2 regions of the Micromonospora profundi genome follow, and region 2 is predicted to be linked to the other one. Evidence: predicted binding sites of a transcription regulator. Region 2 holds the regulator's gene; the other holds the start of a gene.
The links. The regulator HrcA, encoded in region 2, represses chaperone genes, less so after heat shock. The targets are predictions, from matches to a motif close to GGTTNGCACNCTCNNNNNGAGNGTGCNAACC.
Positions count from the first base shown of each region.

Region 1: the regulator HrcA is predicted to act here: its motif matches at 4,104-4,134, upstream of groL (chaperonin GroEL).

Region 1 is NZ_JAATJK010000001.1:6,460,727-6,470,781, forward strand. It holds gene paaN (phenylacetic acid degradation protein PaaN) at 1-1,395, shown strand, start outside; gene F4558_RS28925 (GNAT family N-acetyltransferase) at 1,557-2,087, opposite strand; gene F4558_RS28930 (cold-shock protein) at 2,447-2,650, shown strand; gene F4558_RS31335 (hypothetical protein) at 2,779-4,056, shown strand; gene groL (chaperonin GroEL) at 4,328-5,950, shown strand; gene F4558_RS28945 (hypothetical protein) at 6,021-6,260, opposite strand; gene F4558_RS28950 (GNAT family N-acetyltransferase) at 6,348-7,286, opposite strand; gene F4558_RS28955 (S8 family serine peptidase) at 7,423-10,055, opposite strand, start outside.
Region 2 is NZ_JAATJK010000001.1:501,131-511,185, forward strand. It holds gene F4558_RS02355 (phytanoyl-CoA dioxygenase family protein) at 1-605, opposite strand, end outside; gene F4558_RS02360 (hypothetical protein) at 827-1,681, opposite strand; gene F4558_RS02365 (enoyl-CoA hydratase family protein) at 1,811-2,596, opposite strand; gene hemW (radical SAM family heme chaperone HemW) at 2,616-3,839, shown strand; gene F4558_RS02375 (DUF4870 domain-containing protein) at 3,941-4,624, opposite strand; gene hrcA (heat-inducible transcriptional repressor HrcA) at 4,836-5,858, shown strand; gene dnaJ (molecular chaperone DnaJ) at 5,932-7,077, shown strand; gene F4558_RS02390 (16S rRNA (uracil(1498)-N(3))-methyltransferase) at 7,079-7,813, shown strand; gene F4558_RS02395 (SDR family NAD(P)-dependent oxidoreductase) at 7,882-8,643, opposite strand; gene F4558_RS02400 (histidine triad nucleotide-binding protein) at 8,706-9,065, shown strand; gene F4558_RS02405 (serine hydrolase domain-containing protein) at 9,062-10,055, shown strand, end outside.

The DNA.
Region 1 (10,055 bases), 6.0 Mb from region 2:
GAGCTGATCAGGGCTGCCTCGACGGCGCTGCCGGCCTGGCGTGACGCCGGCCCGCAGGCCCGGGTGGGCGTCTGCCTGGAGATCCTCGACCGGTTGCACAAGCACATCTTCGAGCTTGCCAACGCTGTGCAGTTCACCAGCGGGCAGGCGTTCGTGATGGCCTTCCAGGCCGGCGGCGCGCACGCGCTGGACCGGGCGCTGGAGTCGCTGGCGTACGCGTACGCCGAGATGACCCGGCACCCGCAGACGGCCGGTTGGGAGAAGCCCGCGGGCAAGGGCGACCCGCTGCGGATGACGAAGACCTTCCACGTGGTGCCCCGTGGAGTGGCGCTGGTGATCGGCTGCAACACCTTCCCGACGTGGAACTCGTACCCCGGGCTGTTCGCCTCGCTCGTCACCGGCAACCCGGTGATCGTCAAGCCGCACCCGCGCGCGGTGCTGCCCCTGGCCGTCACAGTGAAGTACGCCCGGGAGGTGCTCGCCGAGGCCGGCTTCGACCCGAACCTGATCCTGCTGGCCGCCGAGGCGCCCGGCGAAAAGCTAGCCAGCGACCTGGCCCTGCACCGGTCCATGAAGATCGTCGACTTCACCGGGTCCACTGAGTACGGCGACTGGCTGGAGACGCACGCCCGGCAGGCGTCGGTCTACACCGAGAAGGCCGGGCTGAACACGGTGGTGATCGACTCCACCGACGACTTCGCCGGCATGTGCCGCAACCTCGGCTTCACGCTGACCCTCTACAGCGGCCAGATGTGCACCACCTCGCAGAACATCCTCATCCCGGCCGGTGGCATCGAGACCGACCAGGGCCACAAGAGCTTCGACGAGGTGGCCGGCGGCATCGCCGCGGCGGTCGGCAAGCTCACCGCCGACCCGGCGCGGGGCGTCGAGCTGACCGGCGCCATCGTCAACGACGGCGTGCTGGAGCGGCTGGCCGAGGTGACAAAGGTCGGCGAGCCCATCCTGGAGTCGCGGGCCGTCGCGCACCCGTCGTACGCCGACGCCGTGGTGCGTACCCCGACGATCGTGAAGCTGGCCGCGGACGACGCGGACACCTACGGCCGGGAGTGGTTCGGGCCCATCTCGTTCGCCATCGCGACCGACTCCACGGCGCACAGCCTGGAGCTGATGCGCCGGACCGTCGGCGAGAAGGGCGCGCTCACGGCGGCGGTCTACTCGACCGACGAAGCAGTGCTGGACGCCGCCGAGGCGGTGGCCGTCGACGTCGGGGTGCACCTGTCCTGCAACCTGACCGGTGGGGTTTTCGTGAACCAGTCCGCGGCGTTCTCCGACTTCCACGGCAGCGGGGCGAACGCGGCGGCCAACTCGGCGCTGACCGACGGGGCTTATGTCGCCAACCGGTTCCGGGTGGTGCAGTCGCGGCGTCACGTCTGATTGTGGTTGCGGTTGGGGTTTCCGGGGCAGCCCGACCCGCTCCGGGCGGTCAGGCTTGATCCCTGCGCGGGTCGGGCTGCCCCGGAAACCCTTTGTGGGCACGCTTGTCGAAGCCTGCGGGCTTGGGGTGGATCAGATCAGCACGCGGTTTTGCAGTGGGATCAGGCGGGGCGGCGCATCTGTAGTTCGGTCAGGGCCGGGATCGTGGGGTGGGGCACGCGTACCCCGGTGTCCTTGAAGCCCAGCCGCTGATAGGCGCGACAGGCACGGTCGTTGCCGACCACCACCTCAAGCATCAACTCCGGCCGGCCGCAGGCCAGCGACCAGGCCGCCACCTCGTCGATCAGATCACCGAGCAGGCCGCTGCCCCGCCAGGTCGGCGTGACATAGACCGCGTAGATCACTGTCAGGTCGGCCTCGCGCGGCGCCACAGTGCCACCGGCGTGCCCGACCAGCCGACCTCCGGGATCGGCGACGAACTGCGCGGTGTCGGACCCGATCGAGGTGTACGCGATCCGGGCCGCGTACTCGGCGTGCGGCCGGGCCGCCGCTTCCGCCAGGGTCTCCAGGAAGGCCAACGGCGCGTCGGCGAGCATCTCCAGGCGCAGGGCCCGCATCCGGCCGGCATCCTCCGGCCGGACCCGACGGATCTTCGCCTGTCGAACGGCGGCCGAGTCGGTGTCGGTGGTCATGTCTGCATGCCTACCACAGGGGCAGAAGCCGTTTTCCGGACCGCGCCTGACCCGTTCCCACCCGGATCCTCGGCAGGCCCACGCGCATCCCGCGGTGGTTGATCAGGGCCGGCAGCGGCCACCTGCGCAACGACGGGCGTAAATCAAGCGGGGGTTGTCGCCACCGTCAGGCGTGCTGAGGGAAGGGTCAGGAATATGCCCGATTTGTGGTCGTGCGCGGCCGTCACTCCTCGTGTAGCGTGCGATTTCGGTCACCCCCTTCAGCGGCCGTCGTCGATCGCTGAAGCGGTGGGCCGGAGGCGTCCGGCCCTGCCGTGCGCCGGGGCCAGGCAACGCCGCGCAGAGTGAGGAAGTGCACCGTGGCACAGGGCACCGTGAAGTGGTTCAACGCCGAAAAGGGCTACGGCTTCATTGCCGTCGACGGCGGTCAGGACGTGTTCGTCCACTTCTCCGCGATCGAGATGGACGGCTACAAGGCGCTGGACGACGGTCAGCGGGTGGAGTTCGAGATCGCCCAGGGTCAGAAGGGTCCGCAGGCCGAGCACGTGCGCGTCGTCGCCTGAGCGCAGCCCCGCACCCATCCGCCCGGCCGGGCGCTGAATCATGCCCGGTCGTCGGCGGGTCGGGGCTGCGCCGACGAAGCCCACCCTGGAAGATCGTGAACCGTTCCAGCCAATGCTGAGGAGGGTTCATGACTGACCAGCCGCCCCCGCCCAACCCGCCCATCGGGCCGGGGGAGCCGGGTCCGTCCGATCCGCTCCAGCCCGGTGCGACGCCCACATCCGGCGCGTACCCCGGTCAGCAGCCCGGGTGGGACGCCGCCCAGGGTGGCTGGGGCCAACCGGCAGGTCAGCTGCCCGCCGGCCCGCCGCCAGGGTGGGGTGCCCCGCAGGGTGGGTGGGGTCAGCCGGCGGGCTGGGGTGCCCCGCAGGCGGGCGGGGGTCCGCAGGCCGGTCCGCCGCCGCAGGGCTGGGGTGACCCGCAGGCCGGCTGGGGTCCGCAGGCTGGTCCACCCCCGCAGGGCTGGGTCTTCCCGCCCACCGGCGGCTACCCGCCCGGCGCTGGTCCCTACGGCGGCCAGTACTGGTATCCGGGGCCGCAGGTCGGCTGGTACCCACCCGGCATCGACCCCAACGACCCGCTGGTCACGCCACCGGGTGCCGGTCTTCCGGGCTGGCTTCAACGGTTCAACGGCGGGCTGCGGCGGGGCTGGCGGCAGTTGGTGCCGATTCTGCTGCTCACCCAGGTGCTGCCCGCAGCCGCCCTGGCGATCATCTCGCTGGCCCTGGACCCGTCAGCCGGGTGGGACACGCAGCCCCCTGACCCGGCTGCCGGGCTGCCGGACAACTTCGGTACAGAGCTGTTGACCTTCGCCGTGGTGCTGATCGTCGGCAGCCTGCTTATCGGTGCGGTGCAGGCCATCGGGTGGGCCGCAGGCAGTTGGGTGATCACCCAGCAGGCCGCCGGCAGGCCGGCCAGCCTCGACGCGGCGCTGGGGTACGGCGTACGCCGGGCGCTCGGTCTGTGGGGCTGGACGCTGGTGATGGGCCTGCTCGTCGGTGTGGGTCTCTGTCTCTGCCTACTGCCGGGCATCTATCTGGCGTTTGCGCTGAGCATGGCCGGCCCGGTCTACCTCTTCGAACGGCAGAACCCGATCGGCCGGTCGTTCCGGATGTTCCACGACCGGTTCGGGATGATGCTCGGCCGGGTGGCGCTGGTGGGCGGCGTGGTGCTCGTCGTCAGCTTGATCTCCGGTGCCCTGGAGTCGGTGGGCACCGCCCCCTTCGGTACGGATCCATTCGGGTCGCCGGGCTCCGCAGTGGGCGTGGTGGTCGTGATCGCGGTCACCTCGGTCCTGGCCCTGCCGGCCTACCTCGTCCAGCTGGTCGGCCTGCTGGTCACGTACACCGAGCAGCGGGCCCATGAGGGGCCGGTGAACAGCGCCGGACTGGCCGCGGAACTCGGCTGAGCGGCCCCATCGTGCTTGCACTCGGCAGGTGAGAGTGCTAAAAAAGGCATTGGCACTCGCACACTGTGAGTGCCAATGGTCGGGACGGTGGGGCCAGGTTGCACCGGTGTGGAGACACCGGGGCGGCACATGGCCGGTCGTCGCGGGCTATCCGGCCCGGCCGAAGGACGTCGTCGTCGCCAGGTGGCGACGTCCCAAGGTGCGTACACCAGGCGGCCCATCCGGGGCACAATCTCGGGTGGCCCGTGAGTGTCCAGGAGGACAACGCCGTATGGCCAAGATGATCGCGTTCGACGAAGAGGCTCGCCGCGGCCTCGAGCGAGGCATGAACCAGCTCGCCGACGCCGTAAAGGTGACCCTCGGCCCGAAGGGCCGCAACGTGGTGCTCGAGAAGAAGTGGGGTGCCCCCACCATCACCAACGATGGTGTGAGCATCGCCAAGGAGATCGAGCTCGAGGACCCGTACGAGAAGATCGGCGCCGAGCTGGTCAAGGAGGTCGCCAAGAAGACCGACGACGTTGCCGGTGACGGCACGACGACGGCGACCGTCCTGGCCCAGGCTCTGGTTCGCGAGGGTCTGCGCAACGTGGCCGCTGGCGCCAACCCGATGGCCCTGAAGCGGGGCATCGAGGCTGCTGTCGCGAGCGTCTCGGAGGAGCTGTCCAAGCTCGCCAAGGACGTCGAGACCAAGGAGCAGATCGCCTCCACCGCCTCCATCTCCGCCGGTGACAGCACCGTCGGCGAGATCATCGCCGAGGCGATGGACAAGGTCGGCAAGGAAGGCGTCATCACCGTCGAGGAGAGCAACACCTTCGGGCTGGAGCTTGAGCTCACCGAGGGCATGCGCTTCGACAAGGGCTACATCTCGGCCTACTTCATGACCGACCCGGAGCGCATGGAGGCCGTCTTCGACGACCCCTACCTCCTGATCGTCAACAGCAAGATCTCGTCGGTCAAGGACCTGCTCCCGATCCTCGAGAAGGTCATGCAGTCGGGCAAGTCGCTGCTGATCATCGCCGAGGACATCGAGGGCGAGGCCCTGGCCACCCTTGTCGTCAACAAGGTCCGGGGCACCTTCAAGTCGGTCGCCGTCAAGGCGCCGGGCTTCGGTGACCGCCGCAAGGCCATGCTCGCCGACATCGCCATCCTCACCGGTGGTCAGGTCATCAGCGAGGAGGTTGGCCTCAAGCTCGACGCCGTCGGCCTCGACATGCTGGGCCGCGCCCGCAAGGTCGTGGTGACCAAGGACGAGACCACGATCGTCGACGGTGCCGGTGACGCCGAGCAGATCCAGGGTCGGGTCAACCAGATCCGGGCCGAGATCGACAAGAGCGACTCCGACTACGACCGTGAGAAGCTGCAGGAGCGGCTGGCCAAGCTGGCCGGTGGCGTCGCGGTGATCAAGGTCGGCGCGGCCACCGAGGTCGAGCTCAAGGAGCGCAAGCACCGCATCGAGGACGCCGTTCGCAACGCGAAGGCGGCCGTCGAGGAGGGCATCGTCCCGGGTGGTGGCGTCGCGCTGGTGCAGGCCGGCAAGACCGCCTTCGACAAGCTGGACCTGGTCGGCGACGAGGCGACCGGTGCCAACATCGTCAAGGTCGCGCTGGACGCCCCGCTGCGGCAGATCGCCGTCAACGCCGGCCTCGAGGGCGGCGTCGTGGTGGAGAAGGTCCGTAACCTCGAAGCGGGTCACGGACTCAACGCCGCCAACGGCGAGTACGTCGACCTGCTGGCCGCGGGCATCATCGACCCGGCCAAGGTGACGCGCTCGGCGCTGCAGAACGCCGCCTCCATCGCGGCGCTCTTCCTCACCACCGAGGCCGTCGTCGCGGACAAGCCGGAGAAGAACCCGGCTGCCCCGGCTGGCCCGGGTGGCGGAGAGATGGACTTCTGAGTCCAGTCCCGACACCGAACGGGGTGGGCCGCTGACGCGGTCCGCCCCGTTCGTCGTTTGGCCCTTGTCGTCAGGTGGGCAGTGGCCGCTGGTTGCGCCGCTTCTTCGCCTGGTCGTACGGCGGAGGCAGCTGGATCGGCGCGTCCACCATCTCGTGCGACTCCGCCGCCGGGTCGTCGGTGGCCATCTCGGCCAGTTGTTCGGCGTCGCCGTAGTCGAGCCTGTCGAACGGCAGTTGGCCGGGCAGTTCGGCGACAGGCTTCCAGGTGATCGGCGGGCCGTCCTCGGTCTGGTCATCATCCGTGGTCATGGCTGCCTCCTCTTACCGAAACGGTAGGGGGTGTCGATCACCGATGCGGGCGAATCGCGTTATATGGATCTATATCCTGTTCGCCCTTTAACCGACATCGAGTGTCCGCCGGTACAGGAAGAAGACCCGCTCGATCCGGGCACCCGCGCTGCCCGAGTAGAACGGCACCGGCCCCACCCAGCCGATCTGCGCCCGGTCCAGCCCTGCCGCCCGCTGGTCACGCAGGCAACGCCGCAGCAGCACCCCGCCGATGCCCGAACCCGCAGCAGCCGGCGCGGTGCCCATCGGCCCGAACCAACTCGGACGGGACGACCCGTACGCGGCGAAACCGAGCACCTCGCCGTCCCGCTCCGCAATGTGGCAACCGGCGCCCTCGCGACCCACCGACCCTGCCAACTCGCCGTCCCACGTGCCGCCGAAGGTGGACCGGGCGAACTCGGTCAGCGCCGGCAGGTCCGCCGGCTCCGCCCGGCGTACGGTGACGCCCTGCTCGGCAAGCCGCCGCTCCGCCGCCTCGGTGGACCGCAGTGCCGGCGAACCGTCGTACGACAGGTCGGCCGTCATGTTCCAGGCGGTCCGGTCCTGCCGGTAGCCCAGCGCGAGGGCGGCACAGATCGCCGGCGTGTAGCGGACGTCGATGCCCGGCCACGCGTAGTACGGCGGGTTGCCGGCAAGCAGCACCTCGGTCGCGCCGCGTTCGGCGAGCACCCGCTCGGCCCGCCTCAGGAGCGCGCGACCGACACCTCGGCGACGCTGCTCCGGCAGCACGGCCACCAGGTCGACGTGCCCGAGGGACGGGTCGCTCGACGACACCGAGCAGAGCAGCACGCCGACCAGGTCAGCACCCTGGTACGCGCCCAGCCCGACCACCGGCCGGCCGGCTGTGGCGGCCCGGGGCCACAGCACGTCCACGATGGCTGCCGCCTCGGTGGCGTCCTCCGCCAGGTCGAGAGCCTGTGCGCAGAGGCGTACCACGCTGGGAGCCAGGTCGGGAGTCAGCTCGGTGACGACGATCTCGGCGGTCATGGTGGCCGACCCTAGATCACCGCGCGTCGTGCCGCGTTCCCGCCCGCCGCCTTCCCGCCCCGCCCCGCCGCGTTCCCGCCCGCCGCGTTAGGAAGGGCCCCTTCCTATACACCAGGCGTTAATAAGGTGCCCTTCCTTAGGGCTGGGCGGCGCGGACAGCAGCGAAGGCATCGACCTGCCCCGCGCCCGTAACGTTGGCCGCGCCGCCGCAGGCGTCGGCCGGGTTGCCGGAACGGTAGGTCGCCGTCACCGGTGTGGCAGTGTCGCGCAGGATCTGCCGGGTCCGGGGCAGGTCACCGACCAGCGCCGGGTTCGCCGACCACATGAGCGCGACCACTCCCGCGACCTGCGGGGTCGCCATCGACGTGCCGTCCAGCGCCGCGTAGCCGCCGCCGGGCATTGCCGACACCACACCCACCCCCGGCGCCACCACATCCGGCTTGCCGTCGCCGCCCGGAACCGGTCCGCGCGAGGAGAACTCGGCCACCCGCCCCTGCGCGTCGACAGCACCCACGGTCAGCACGCTCGCGTACGGCGCGGGCGGGTCGTCGATCGACGCGCACCACGGGCCGGTGTTGCCAGCTGCGGCGACCACGAAGATGCCTGCGGCATCGAGCGCCGTGGCGGCCGGCAGCAGCGCAGCCGGGTCGCAGCCTTCGATGGGCGGGCAGCCCCACGAGTTGGTAAGCACCTGCGGTGCGCGTTCCGGACGGCCGTCGGTGAACGGATCGCCGCCGGCCGGGAAGGGGGCCAGCATGAACTGGAGGCAGTCCAGGTAGTGCCCGGGGCTACCCAGGTTACGGTCCAGGTTGACGCAGCCGACCCACTGCGCGTCCGGGGCCACCCCGACGCCGGCCCGTCCCACAGCGCTACCGGTCGTGTGGGTGCCGTGCCCGCCCTTGTCGGTGGGGGTGCGGGTGCCGTTCCACGGGTCGTACCAGGAGTCGTCCCCGCCACGGAACCCGGCTCGCAGCGCCGGATGGCCACCGTCCACGCCGGAATCGGAGCTGCCCACCACGATGCCCGAGCCGGTCACCCCGAGCTGCGACCAGACCTTGTCGGCGCCGATCTGCCTGATGTTCCACTCCGGGCCGGTGGGCGCCGGTGCGGTGCCCCGGGTCTGTCCCGCCGGGGCGGGCAGCGGTCGCAGTTGTTGGCTGACCAGTACACGGGCCACCTCGGGCCGCCGGGCCAGCCAGGCCCGCACGAACGGGCCGCCGTCCACCTCCACGGCGTTCACCAGGTAGTACGAGACGGGGTCGAGTCGTAGCCGGTTGACGTCGCGGCGCAGGTCGGCCTGGGTCCGCTCGGCGGTGGCCACCAGCCGCCGGTAGACCTCCACCGCCCGCGCGTCCCGCCCGGCCCTCCCAGGCGTGGCGGCCGGCAGGTCGCTCAGGTCGGCCTGCTCGCGCAGGACCACGAGCAGCCGCTCGCCGTGCAGGCCGGGCTGGCCGGGGCCGACGTCCACGACGACCGCCGTCACCAGCAGCACCACGGCTGCCACCGCCGCGACCCGGCGGCTCGGGGTGCGTGCCTTCGGCCGGGCGAGCAGCACCGCGTACCCGATGGCGACCAGGACCGCGACGGCGAGCCCGGCACCAGCGGCGACCGCCACCCAGTACGGAACGTCGCGGGTGCCGACCAGCAGCAGGCTGATCTCTTCCGGGTCGGTGAACGCCCGCGGGCCGAGCACGGCCAGGCCCACCAGCCACCCGGTCGCGGCCCGACCGGCGCGCGTGGCGTCGGCCGGGTCGGCGGTAGGTCGCCAGGTCGCCGCCCACAGCGCGGCCAACGCGAAACCCGCAGGTGGCAGGGTCAGCAGGGCGGGCAACTGCGCACCGGACTGACCGACGCCGGCAGCCAGCAGCAGCAACGCCACCCCGGCTACCAGCCCACCGACAAGCACCAACCGGGTTGGGCGGGGCGGCCTACCGACAGCGAACGTCGACCAGAACGCAGCGTCGAACAGCGTCGCGGCCAGCACACCCACTGCGGCTGCCGCCAGCACGGCGAGCACCGTCTCCAGCAGCCCGCCGAGCGCGCCCAGCCAGACCCACGGCAGCAGCAGCGCCAAGCCGGCGGCGACCGCGAGCAGCGGCACCGGCCCGGGGCGGCGCGACTCCCGCCGCCGCCCGACCGGCTCCGCGACGCCGCCGACCTCGGGCCGCGCGGTGTGGCTGTCTCCGTGGGGAGCGGCGTCGGCGACCCCGGGCCGCGCGCTGTGAACGTCGCCGTGGGGAACGGCGTCGGCGACCTCGGGCCGCGTGGCGTCGGCGTCTCCGTGGGGCGCCGCGACGGCGACGGGGTCGGAATCCCTGGGGTACGCCCGACGGCGCGCCGACCAGCGCACGGCGAACGCGCCGAGCAGCGCCGAGCCGGCAAGCCCGGCGAGGTACGCCTCGTGGTGCACCGGCGGCACTACCCGCAGCACAGTGAACACCCCACTGGCCAGCGCGGCGACCAGCCAGACCCATCCGGTGGCCCGGACCGCGGCAGAGCGGGGCAACACGGTCAACAGCAGGGCGGGTGTGCCCACCAGCACGACGGTTGCCAGACCCAGCACCGGCCAGAGCCAGCCGACCCGGTCCAGCCCGAAGGCCAGCAGCACCTGGTCGGTGACCCAGCCACCGGCCTGGGTTCCCACGGTGACCGCTACCGTCCAGCAGCCCGCCAGCACGGCCGCGACGACCGGCCACGGGCTGGGCCGGGGCGCCGCCCACGGCTGGTAGGGCGGTGGTTGACCAGCGGGTGACGCAGAGCCGACCTGCA
Region 2 (10,055 bases):
ATGAAGGCGTCGCCCGGGTTGGCGGTGATCTCCACCGTGCCCTCCGGGTCGGGGTTGTGCACGCTCAGGTCCTTGGGCCGGTCCAGCGAGTTCCACAGGTGGCTGCCCGGGATGACCTTGGTGGCGCCGCGACCGGTCTCGGAGAGGTCGGAGAGCACGTACGCGACCTTGAGCGAGAACATCGGCCGGGGCAGGTTCGGGTCCATCGTCTCCGGGTCGGAGTTCTGGCGGTACCCGTCCTGGTGCCAACCCCAGTACGGCTTCTCCGGCTCGGCGGCCGGCGGGGTGACGTCCAGGTGGTTGTGGTGGGTGTAGATGTTCCAGCCGGCCAGCCCCCACATGTACGGGAAGGCGATCGGGTGGGTGAGCAGCTCACCGAAAAGCTCGTCGCGCTCCAGGAAGCCCAGCAGGTGCAGGGTGCCGTCCTTCTTGGTGGTGCCCTTGGCCTGCTCCTCCGCGTAGACGCGGTCGACCGCCGCCTCCAGCGCCGCCCGGTGGTCCTCCGTCAGGACGTTGCGCAGCAGGAGGAACCCCTGCTCATGGAACTCCTTGCGGTCAGTGTCGCTGATCGGTTCGTAGCCGGTCCGGTCGCCGTAATCGAACACCGCGTCGTACCCCTCCCCATGAGGTGAATCTGTTTCTGGCACAGGCCGCCGATCGTAACGCGGGTGTCCCGGCGGTGGGAGGGCGAGCGACGGGAAGTGCACCGGCGCCCGGACGGCTTGCAGCGAGGTGGGTGCCGAGAGTCACATTGGCGTTGCCGGCAGCAGGTATTGCGGGGATTTGCCCGATTGTGCGGTCACTGCCGGTAAAGAGATCCGGGAACTCACCCCTCGGTGAACACCTCGGCCACGACCTGACCGGTCGGGCCCTGCTCGCCGGACGTCCGACCCCAGGTGCCGTTGCGGGCCGTCCACTCCTGGTCGCCGAAGCGGACCCGCTTCACGCCGTGGTCCTGGGCGTGCGACACCAGCCAGTGCGCGTACCGCCAGCCGTCACGCTGGTCGCCCGCCGTCACCGTCAGCCCGATCTGGTCCGCCGGGTCGGTGCCCGACACACCCCAGTCCAACACCAGGTTGCGGGTCAGCTGCGCGGCCGCCGCCGCGCCGAACATCACCGGGGTACGCCCGACAGTGCAGGCCACCGCGCTCGTGACGTCGCCGAGCAGCGCCTTGCTGAGCACCTCGGACTCATCGGCCCACTTCTGGTACGCCTCGGGAAACGCCGAGCGCTGCACCCGCTGGGCGGCGTCGGTGACCCGCATCTCCTCCCAGCCGCGCACCTTCTTCAGCGCCGCGTAGAAACGGTTCGCCGCGTAGCGCTGGTCCCGGATCTGCGCCGGAGTGCCCCAACCCTGGCTCGGGCGCTGCTGGAACAGGCCCACCGAGTCGCGGTCACCGTCGGCGAGGTTGCGCAGCCCCGACTCCTGGTACGCGGTTGCCAGCGCGACCACCACGGCCCGCTCGGGCATCCCGCGCTGGGCGCCGATCGCCGCGATCGTCGCCGCGTTGGCCATCTGGTCGGCGTCAAGCACGACCCGGCCGTCGGCCTGGACCGTGCAGGTCCGGCCCGCCAGCGGCAGCCGCAGTCGATCCCCGGCCTGCCGGACCACGACCCAGATCGCGATCACGGCGACGAGGATGAGCACCACACCACCCGACACGGCTGCCCGAGTCCGCACTCACACCCCCAGATTCGACAGTCCGACAAGCGTACGTCCCCGTTGACGCCGTCCGGGCCGTCCGACCGGTTCCCGCCCCGGAGCGGAGAACGTCGAAGTGACGTTCCCCGCGTTCACCAGGACAAACCGCTACTCGGCGGCCGGCACCCAGGCGGCGTCCCGCTTCTCCCGGAAGGCCATGATCCCCTCGCGTCCCTCGTCGGAGAGGAAGAAGCCCGTCGACAGGGCGGAGAGGCGGGCCAGCTCGTCGCGCAGCTCGGCGGTGCCCGGCCGGCGCAGCAGGTCCTTCGCCCCGGCCAGCGCCCGGGGCGCGCCGCGCACGAGCGAGTCGCAGTACCGGGCCACCGAGGCGTCCAGATCGTCGGCCGGCACGGCAGCCGTGACCAGGCCGATCTCGGCGGCCCGCCGGCCGTCGAAGGTGTCGCCGGTCAGGTACAGCTCGGCGGCGGCACGCGGGTGCAGCCGGGGCAGCACAGTCGCCGAGATCACCGCAGGGATCACGCCGATCCGTACCTCGGTGAAGGCGAATGTCGCCTCCTCGGCGCACACCGCCAGGTCGGCGGCCGCGATCAGACCCAGCCCGCCCGCCCGGGCCGGACCGGAGACCTTTGCCAGCACCGGCTTCGGGCACTCCCACAGGGCGGTGAGCACGTCGCCGAGCATCGCCGCGGGCACCGTCCCACTGGCGTACGCCATGGCGGTCTCCTTGAGATCCGCCCCGGAGCAGAAGACCGGCCCGGTGTGGTCGAGCACGATCACCCGAACCGTGTCGTCCGCGACCGCGTCGGCCAGGCCGGTCAGCAACTGGGTCATCAGAGCTGTGGAGAGCGCGTTGCGGTTGTGCGGACTGTCGAGGGTGAGGGTGGTCACCCCACGGGCCGTGGCGACACGCACGAGGACGTCGGGAGAGGTCATGCCGGGCACACTAGTGGCCATGCCCGGCGTCCTTCCAGATGGTGAGACCGTCCCCGTCGACGGATCTCTGCCCGCCACCGCCACCAGCGCTGTCGGTGCGCGCGGTTTCGGCGTGTACGTGCACGTCCCGTTCTGCGCCAGCCGCTGCGGCTACTGCGACTTCAACACGTACACGGCCGCCGAACTGGGCGGAGGGGCCAGCCGCGAGGGGTACGCCGACACTGTGCTCGCCGAGTTGGCGCTCGCCGCCCGGGTGCTCGGCGACAGCCCGCCGCCCCGGGTCGACACGGTCTTCGTCGGCGGCGGCACACCAACCTTGCTGCCCGCCGACGACCTGGCCCGCATCCTGGACGGCATCGACCGCACCTGGGGGCTGGCCGCCGACGTCGAGGTGACCACCGAGGCCAACCCGGAATCGGTCACCCCGGAATCGTTGAAGCTGCTGCGCAACGCCGGCTACACCCGGATCTCGCTGGGCATGCAGTCCGCCTCCCCGGGCGTGCTGGCGATCCTGGACCGCAAACACAGCGCCGGCCGGGCCACGGCCGCAGCCCTGGAGGCGCGTGACGCCGGTTTCGAGCACGTCAACCTGGACCTGATCTACGGCACGCCGGGGGAGCGGGCCGAGGACTTCGCCGCCTCGCTGGAGCAGGTCGTGGCCGCCGGGGTGGACCACGTCAGCGCGTACGCCCTGATCGTGGAGGACGGCACCCGACTGGCCGCGCGGATGCGGCGCGGCGAGCTGGCGTACCCCAGTGACGACGTGGCAGCGGACCGCTACCTGGCCGCGGAGGCTGCCCTCGACGCGGCCGGCCTGTCCTGGTACGAGGTGTCCAACTGGGCCCGCACCGACGACGCCCGGTGCCGGCACAACCTGCTGTACTGGACCGGCGCGGACTGGTGGGGGCTCGGCCCCGGAGCGCACAGTCACGTCGGCGGAGTGCGCTGGTGGAACGTGAAGCACCCCACGACGTACGCCCAGCGGTTGGCCGCCGGCGAGTCACCCGGCCTGGCCCGTGAGGTGCTCACCGCCGACGAGGCGCACATGGAGGACGTGATGCTGCGGCTGCGGCTGGCAAGCGGCCTGCCGCTGGCGGTGCTCGACGCCGCAGGCCGGGCCGGCGCCGACCGTGCGCTTGCCGACGGACTGCTGACCGCCGACGACTACGCGGCCGGTCGGGCGGTGCTCACCCTGCGCGGCCGGTTGCTCGCCGACGCCGTGGTCCGTGACCTGCTGCCCTGAAAGAACCGACGCGCTGCCCCGGCCGGCGCGCTGCCCTGGCCGACGCGCTGCCCCGGCCGGCGACGGTGCGCCGGACCGGCCGGGGGAGCGGCCGGTCCGGATCACTTGATGAAGTTGGCCGACATCGGGTAGCGGTAGGACGCGCCCTCGTTGGCCTTCATGCCGGCGATGATCCCGAACAGGATCTGGATCACCACTACCGCGATGCTGGGCAGGAAGAGCAGGCACCAGCTCACGAATAGCAGCACGAACGCGATGATCGACCAGAGGATCTGGAAGTTGAGCGCGGCCAGGGCCTGCGCCCGTACGGTCGGCGACTGGTTGCCGCGGACCAGGTAGGCGATGAGCGGGGCCACGAAGCCCAGCGGACCGAAGCTGATCAGCGCGCCGGCGGCACCGCCGAAGTGCGCGACAAGCGACCAGGTCTTGTCCTCGTTGTTGGCGTAGCCGCCGCCGGGGGCGCCGTATGCGCCGCCCGTCGGATAGCCGCCGGTGGGGCCACCCGGCGGGTAGCCACCGGGCGGGGGATAGTCGCCACCTGGGGGATAGTCGCCGGGCGGGGGATACCCACCCGGCGGAGGGTAGCCACCTGACGGCGGTTGGTCACCGGTGGGCGGCGGATAACCGCCGGCCGGGGGATAGCCGCCCGAGCCAGGTGCCCCGGACAGTGGTGCGGTGGGCGGCTCGGCCGAGTAGGGCGAGCCGGGGGCCGCCGGCGGGGAGGTCGGCTCCGGCGGATAGCCGCCAGGGTCTCCCGCGCCGGGTGGGCGAGGTGGTTCAGTCATGGTGTCACGGTAGGGGTGGCGGGCAACGCCGCACCAGAGCGACACCGCCGAGCCGACAGGCTGAACGGCCAACGGGGTACGAACAGCGACGCCCTTGATCATCGCGTCGGCGGGCGCGCCGACGTAGACTGGCACTCGTTACAGTCGAGTGCCAGGCGGCCCACCGGCCCCGTTCGGGTCGGTGGCCGACGTGCGACAGGAGGTGCGGAGGATGGGTCTGGACGACCGGAAGCTCGCCGTGCTCCGCGCCATCGTCGAGGACTACGTCTCCACGCAGGAGCCGGTCGGCAGCAAGGCGCTGGTCGAGCGTCACCAGCTCGGTGTCTCCCCGGCCACGGTCCGCAACGACATGGCCGTGCTGGAGGAAGAGGGCTACATCCGGCAGCCGCACACCAGCGCCGGGCGGGTGCCCACCGACCGTGGCTACCGGCTGTTCGTCGACAGGCTGTCCCGCGTCAAGCCGCTCAGCCCGGCCGAGCGCCGGGCCATCGAGCGGTTCCTTGTGGGCGCTGTCGACCTCGATGACGTGGTGCACCGCACAGTCCGGCTGCTCGCCCAGCTGACCCGCCAGGTGGCCGTCGTGCAGTACCCGAGCCTGGCCCGCTCCTCGGTGCGGCACCTCGAACTGGTGCCGATCTCCACCACCCGGCTGATGCTCGTCATGATCGCCGACACCGGCCGTGTCGAGCAGCGGCTCGTGGAGCTGCCCGGTCCGGTGCCCGCCGACGACGTCACCGACCTGCGCCGGATGATCAACGAAAAGCTCGCCGGTGAGCGGCTGTCCGACACCCCGCCGCTGGTGCAGGCGCTGGTCGAGGAGGTGCCGGCCGAACTGCGTCCGGCCATGGCCACCCTCGCCTCCGTCCTGCTGGAGACGCTCGTCGAGCGGCACGAGGAACGCATCGCGCTTGCCGGCACCGCAAACCTCACCCGGGGCGGCCTGCTCGACTTCCAGGGCTCCCTGAGGCCGATCCTCGAAGCCCTGGAAGAGGAGGTCGTGCTGCTCAAGCTCATCGGCGAGACCGAGCCGAGCACGACCCGGGTGCTGATCGGCGACGAGAACGAGTTCGACAACCTGCGCGCCGCCTCGGTGGTGAGCACGGGATACGGCCCGGGCAGCACAATCGTCGGCGGCCTCGGGGTGCTGGGGCCGACCCGGATGGACTACCCCGGCACCATCGCCACGGTGCGCGCCGTGGCACGCTACGTGGGCGAGCTGCTGGCCCAGAACTGACAAGTCAGGGCCGACGGCCGGCTGCGGCCGCCGGTCGGCGCAACGCGAGACGAACATGAGGACACGGAACGCAGTGGCCAGGGACTACTACGGCATCCTCGGTGTCAGCCGGGAAGCCTCCGATGACGAGATCAAGCGCGCCTACCGCAAGTTGGCGCGCCAGTTCCACCCGGACGTCAATCCGGACCCGGAGGCTCAGGAGAAGTTCAAGGACATCAACGCCGCGTACGAGGTCCTCTCGGACGACCGCAAGCGGCAGATCGTCGACCTGGGTGGCGACCCGCTCGCCCCGGGCGGCGGTGGCGCCGGCGGTCCGGGTGGCCCGGGCGGGGCCGGCCCGTTCGTCGGATTCCAGGACATCATGGACGCGTTCTTCGGCGGCGCGGCGGGCGGTGCCCGTGGCCCCCGCCCACGGACCCGTCCGGGCTCCGACGCGATCCTGCGACTCGAACTGGACCTGCACGAGACGGCGTTCGGCGTCGAGGCCCCGATCACCGTCGACACGGCTGTGCTCTGCACCACCTGCTCGGGCGCCGGCACGGCAGCCGGCACCCACCTGGCCACCTGCGAGGCGTGCGCCGGTCGGGGCGAGGTGCAGTCGGTGCAGCGCACCTTCCTCGGCCAGGTGGTCTCCGCCCGGCCGTGCACCGTCTGCCAGGGCTACGGCACCACGATCCCGCACCCCTGCCCCACCTGCGCCGGCGACGGCCGGGTGCGTACCCGACGCTCGCTGACCGTCAAGATCCCGGCCGGCGTCGAGGACGGCATGCGGATTCGCCTCGCCCAGCAGGGTGAGGTCGGCCCCGGCGGTGGCACCGCCGGTGACCTCTACGTCGAGATCCACGAGCGGCCACACGACGTCTACTCGCGCAAGGGTGACGACCTGCACTGCCGGGTCACCGTGCCGATGACCGCCGCCGCCCTGGGCACCCGCCTCACCATCAAGACCCTCGACAGCGAGGAGACCGTCGACGTCAAGGCCGGCACCCAGCCGGCCAGCACGCTGCGGTTGCGCGCCCGTGGTGTGCCGCACCTGCGCGGCACCGGCCGGGGCGACCTGTACGTGCACCTCGACGTCCGGACGCCGACCAAGCTCGACCCGGACCAGGAGCGGATGCTGCGCGACTTCGCCAAGACCCGGGGTGAGGAGGTCGCCGAGCTGACCAAGCAGGGCGGCTTCTTCTCCCGGATGCGCGACGCGTTCAACGGGCACGCCTGAGGTGTCCGCACCGCTGTTCCTGGTCGACGCGCTGCCCACCGGCGACGCGCTGATCCTGGACGGCCCGGAGGGGCACCACGCCGCCACAGTGCAGCGGCTGCGCGTCGGCGAGGAGTTGCTGCTCGCCGACGGTCGAGGCGGCACGGCCGCCGCCGTGGTCACCGCCGTCGGCAGGGGCGTCCTGGAGGTCGCCGTCACCTCCCGGGGGTACGCGGACGCGCCCGTACCCCGGCTGGTGACAGTGCAGGGCATCGCCAAGGGCGACCGGGGTGAGCTGGCAGTGCAGGCGATGACCGAGGTCGGTGTGGACGAGATCGTGCCCTGGGCGGCGTCCCGTTCGGTGACCCAGTGGCGTGGCGACCGGGGCGTACGCGCCCGGGAGAAGTGGGTGGCCACCGCGCGGGAGGCAGCCAAGCAGGCACGCCGGCCCTGGTTGCCGGTCGTGGCCGGGGCGCCGGACGAGTCCACGGCGACGGTGGCCCGCCGGATCGCCGGTGCCGCCGCCGGGTTCGTCCTGCACGAGGAGGCCGAGGAACGGCTCACCACCGCCGACCTGCCCAGCGTCGGGGAGATCGTGCTTGTCGTCGGCCCGGAAGGCGGCATCGATTCCGCCGAGCTGACAGCGTTCCGGGCAGCCGGCGGCCGACCGGTACGGCTAGGTGCGGAGGTGCTGCGCACCTCCACCGCGGGCGTGGCCGCGCTCAGTGTGCTCGCCACACGCCTCGGCCGCTGGTAGCCCGACCTTCACACCCGGCGGGCAGCAGGTGGAGTAGCTCGGCGCCTGCCGGTCAGTGGCCGGGTTGGTCAGCTGCGCAGGTAGGACGCGCCGTTGAGGTCGATGATGGTGCCCGAGGCCCACTCCGCCTCCGGCGACGCCAGCCAGTGCACGGCCGCGGCGATCTCCTCCGGCCGGGCCACCCGGTCGAACGGGCTCTGCGCCCGGATCGCCGCGCCGCTCTCGCCGCGAAGGTGCTCGGTGGTCATGTCGGTCGCCACGAAACCCGGCGCGACGGTGGCGACGGCGATCCCGTACGGCGCGAGCGCCACGGCGAGGGACTGACCCAGCGCGTTCAGCCCTGCCTTGCTGGCACCGTACGCCGGCTGGTGCGGCTCGCCCCGGAACGCGCCCCGCGACGACACGTTGACGATCCGACCGCCGCGCTCGCGCATGTGCTGGGCGGCGCACCAGGTGACGTTGCCGGCGCCTGTCAGGTTGGTCTCCAGCACCTGCCGCCAGCGCCGCTGCCACTCCTCGTAGGAGGTGCCGAAGATCGGGTGCGGGTCGTCCCGGTCGCCGTACATCCCGGCGTTGTTGACCAGGACGTCCAGCCCGCCGAGCTGCTCGGCGGCCCGGTCGACCATGGCCCGGACGGCGTCCGGGTCGGTGAGGTCCGCGCGGACCACCACGTGCCCCGTACCCGGTAGTTGCGCGCGCAGTTCCTCGGCCGCGGCGGCGGAGTCGCGGTGGTGGATCGCCACCCGGTCGCCGCCGGCCGCGAACGCCGTCGCCACCGCCCTGCCGATGCCACGCGAAGAACCGGTCACCAGTACCGCCCGAGCCGTCATGGCGGCCATCCTGCCCCAGGAGCCCCGTGTGCCCCGAGCGGCCCCTTCCTTACACTGCCCCGATGGGATCCGACTGCCTGTTCTGCCGCATCGTCGCCGGGGAGATCCCGGCCACAGTGGTCCGGGAAACCGCCACGACGCTCGCCTTCCGTGACATCGATCCGAAGGCGCCGGTGCACGTACTCGTCATTCCGAAGGAGCACTACGCCGACGTCGCCACCCTGGGGCAGGGCGACCCCGGGCTGGCCGGTGAGGTGCTGGCCACGGCCGCCGCGGTGGCCGAGGACGAGGGCCTGCTCGGCGACGGATTCCGGCTGATGTTCAACACCGGGACGTACGGCGGGCAGGAGGTGTTCCACGTGCACGCGCACCTGCTCGGCGGTGCGCCGCTCGGCCCGATGCTCGCGCGGAGCCTGGCGTGACATCCGGCCCCGGCGCGCACGACCGGTTGGACCGGCTGGTCCGGCGGGTGCAGGCCGATGCCCGGGTGCCTGCGGTGTCGGCCGCGCTGCACAGGGTCGACCGGCCGCTGTGGACCCGCACCGTCGGCGGCACCGGCACCGACAGCGCGCTGGGGCCGCGTACCCAGTTCCGGATCGGCTCGGTCACCAAGACCTTCACGGCGGTGCTCACCCTCCAGTGCCGCGACGACGGCCTGCTCGACCTGGATGATCCGGTCGGTCGGCACCTGGAGCTGCCCGCGCACGGTGAGCTGACCGTACGACGGCTGCTGTCGCACACCGGTGGCCTGCAACGTGAGCCGTTCGGTGACGTCTGGGACACCTTGGCCGCACCCGACGCGGAGCGGCTGGTGGCCGAGCTGGCCCGGGCCGAGCGTGTCCTGCCGTCGGGCCGCCGGTTCCACTACTCAAACCTCGGGATGGCCGTACTCGGCCTGCTTGTCGCCCGGCTGCGCGGCGGCAGTTGGGCGGAGGTGCTCACCGAGCGGGTACTGACGCCGCTCGGGCTCACCGACACCACGGTGACGCCCCTGGAGGCGGCAGCGACAGGGTTCCTTGTCGACGCGTACTCCGACGAGGCCCACCCCGAGCCGCCGACCGACTTCGGCGCGGTCGGCCCCGCCGCCCAGCTCTGGAGCACCGCTACCGACATGGCCCGCTGGGCGGCGTTCCTCGCCGACCCGGCGGCGCTCGACCCTTCCGGTGCGGTGCTCGCCCCGGGCACCCTCGACGAGATGCGCTGGCCGCTTACCACTACCGACGAGACGCTCTGGGCTGCCGGCTTCGGGCTCGGGCTGATCCTCATCCCGCAGGGCGAGCGGGTGGTGCACGTGGGGCACGACGGCGCGATGCCCGGGTTCCTGGCAGCCGTGTACGGCCGCCGGGGCGGCGACGGCACACCAGGCGCGATGGGCGCCGCCGTGCTCGGCTCCTCCGGAACGGCGACGGAAC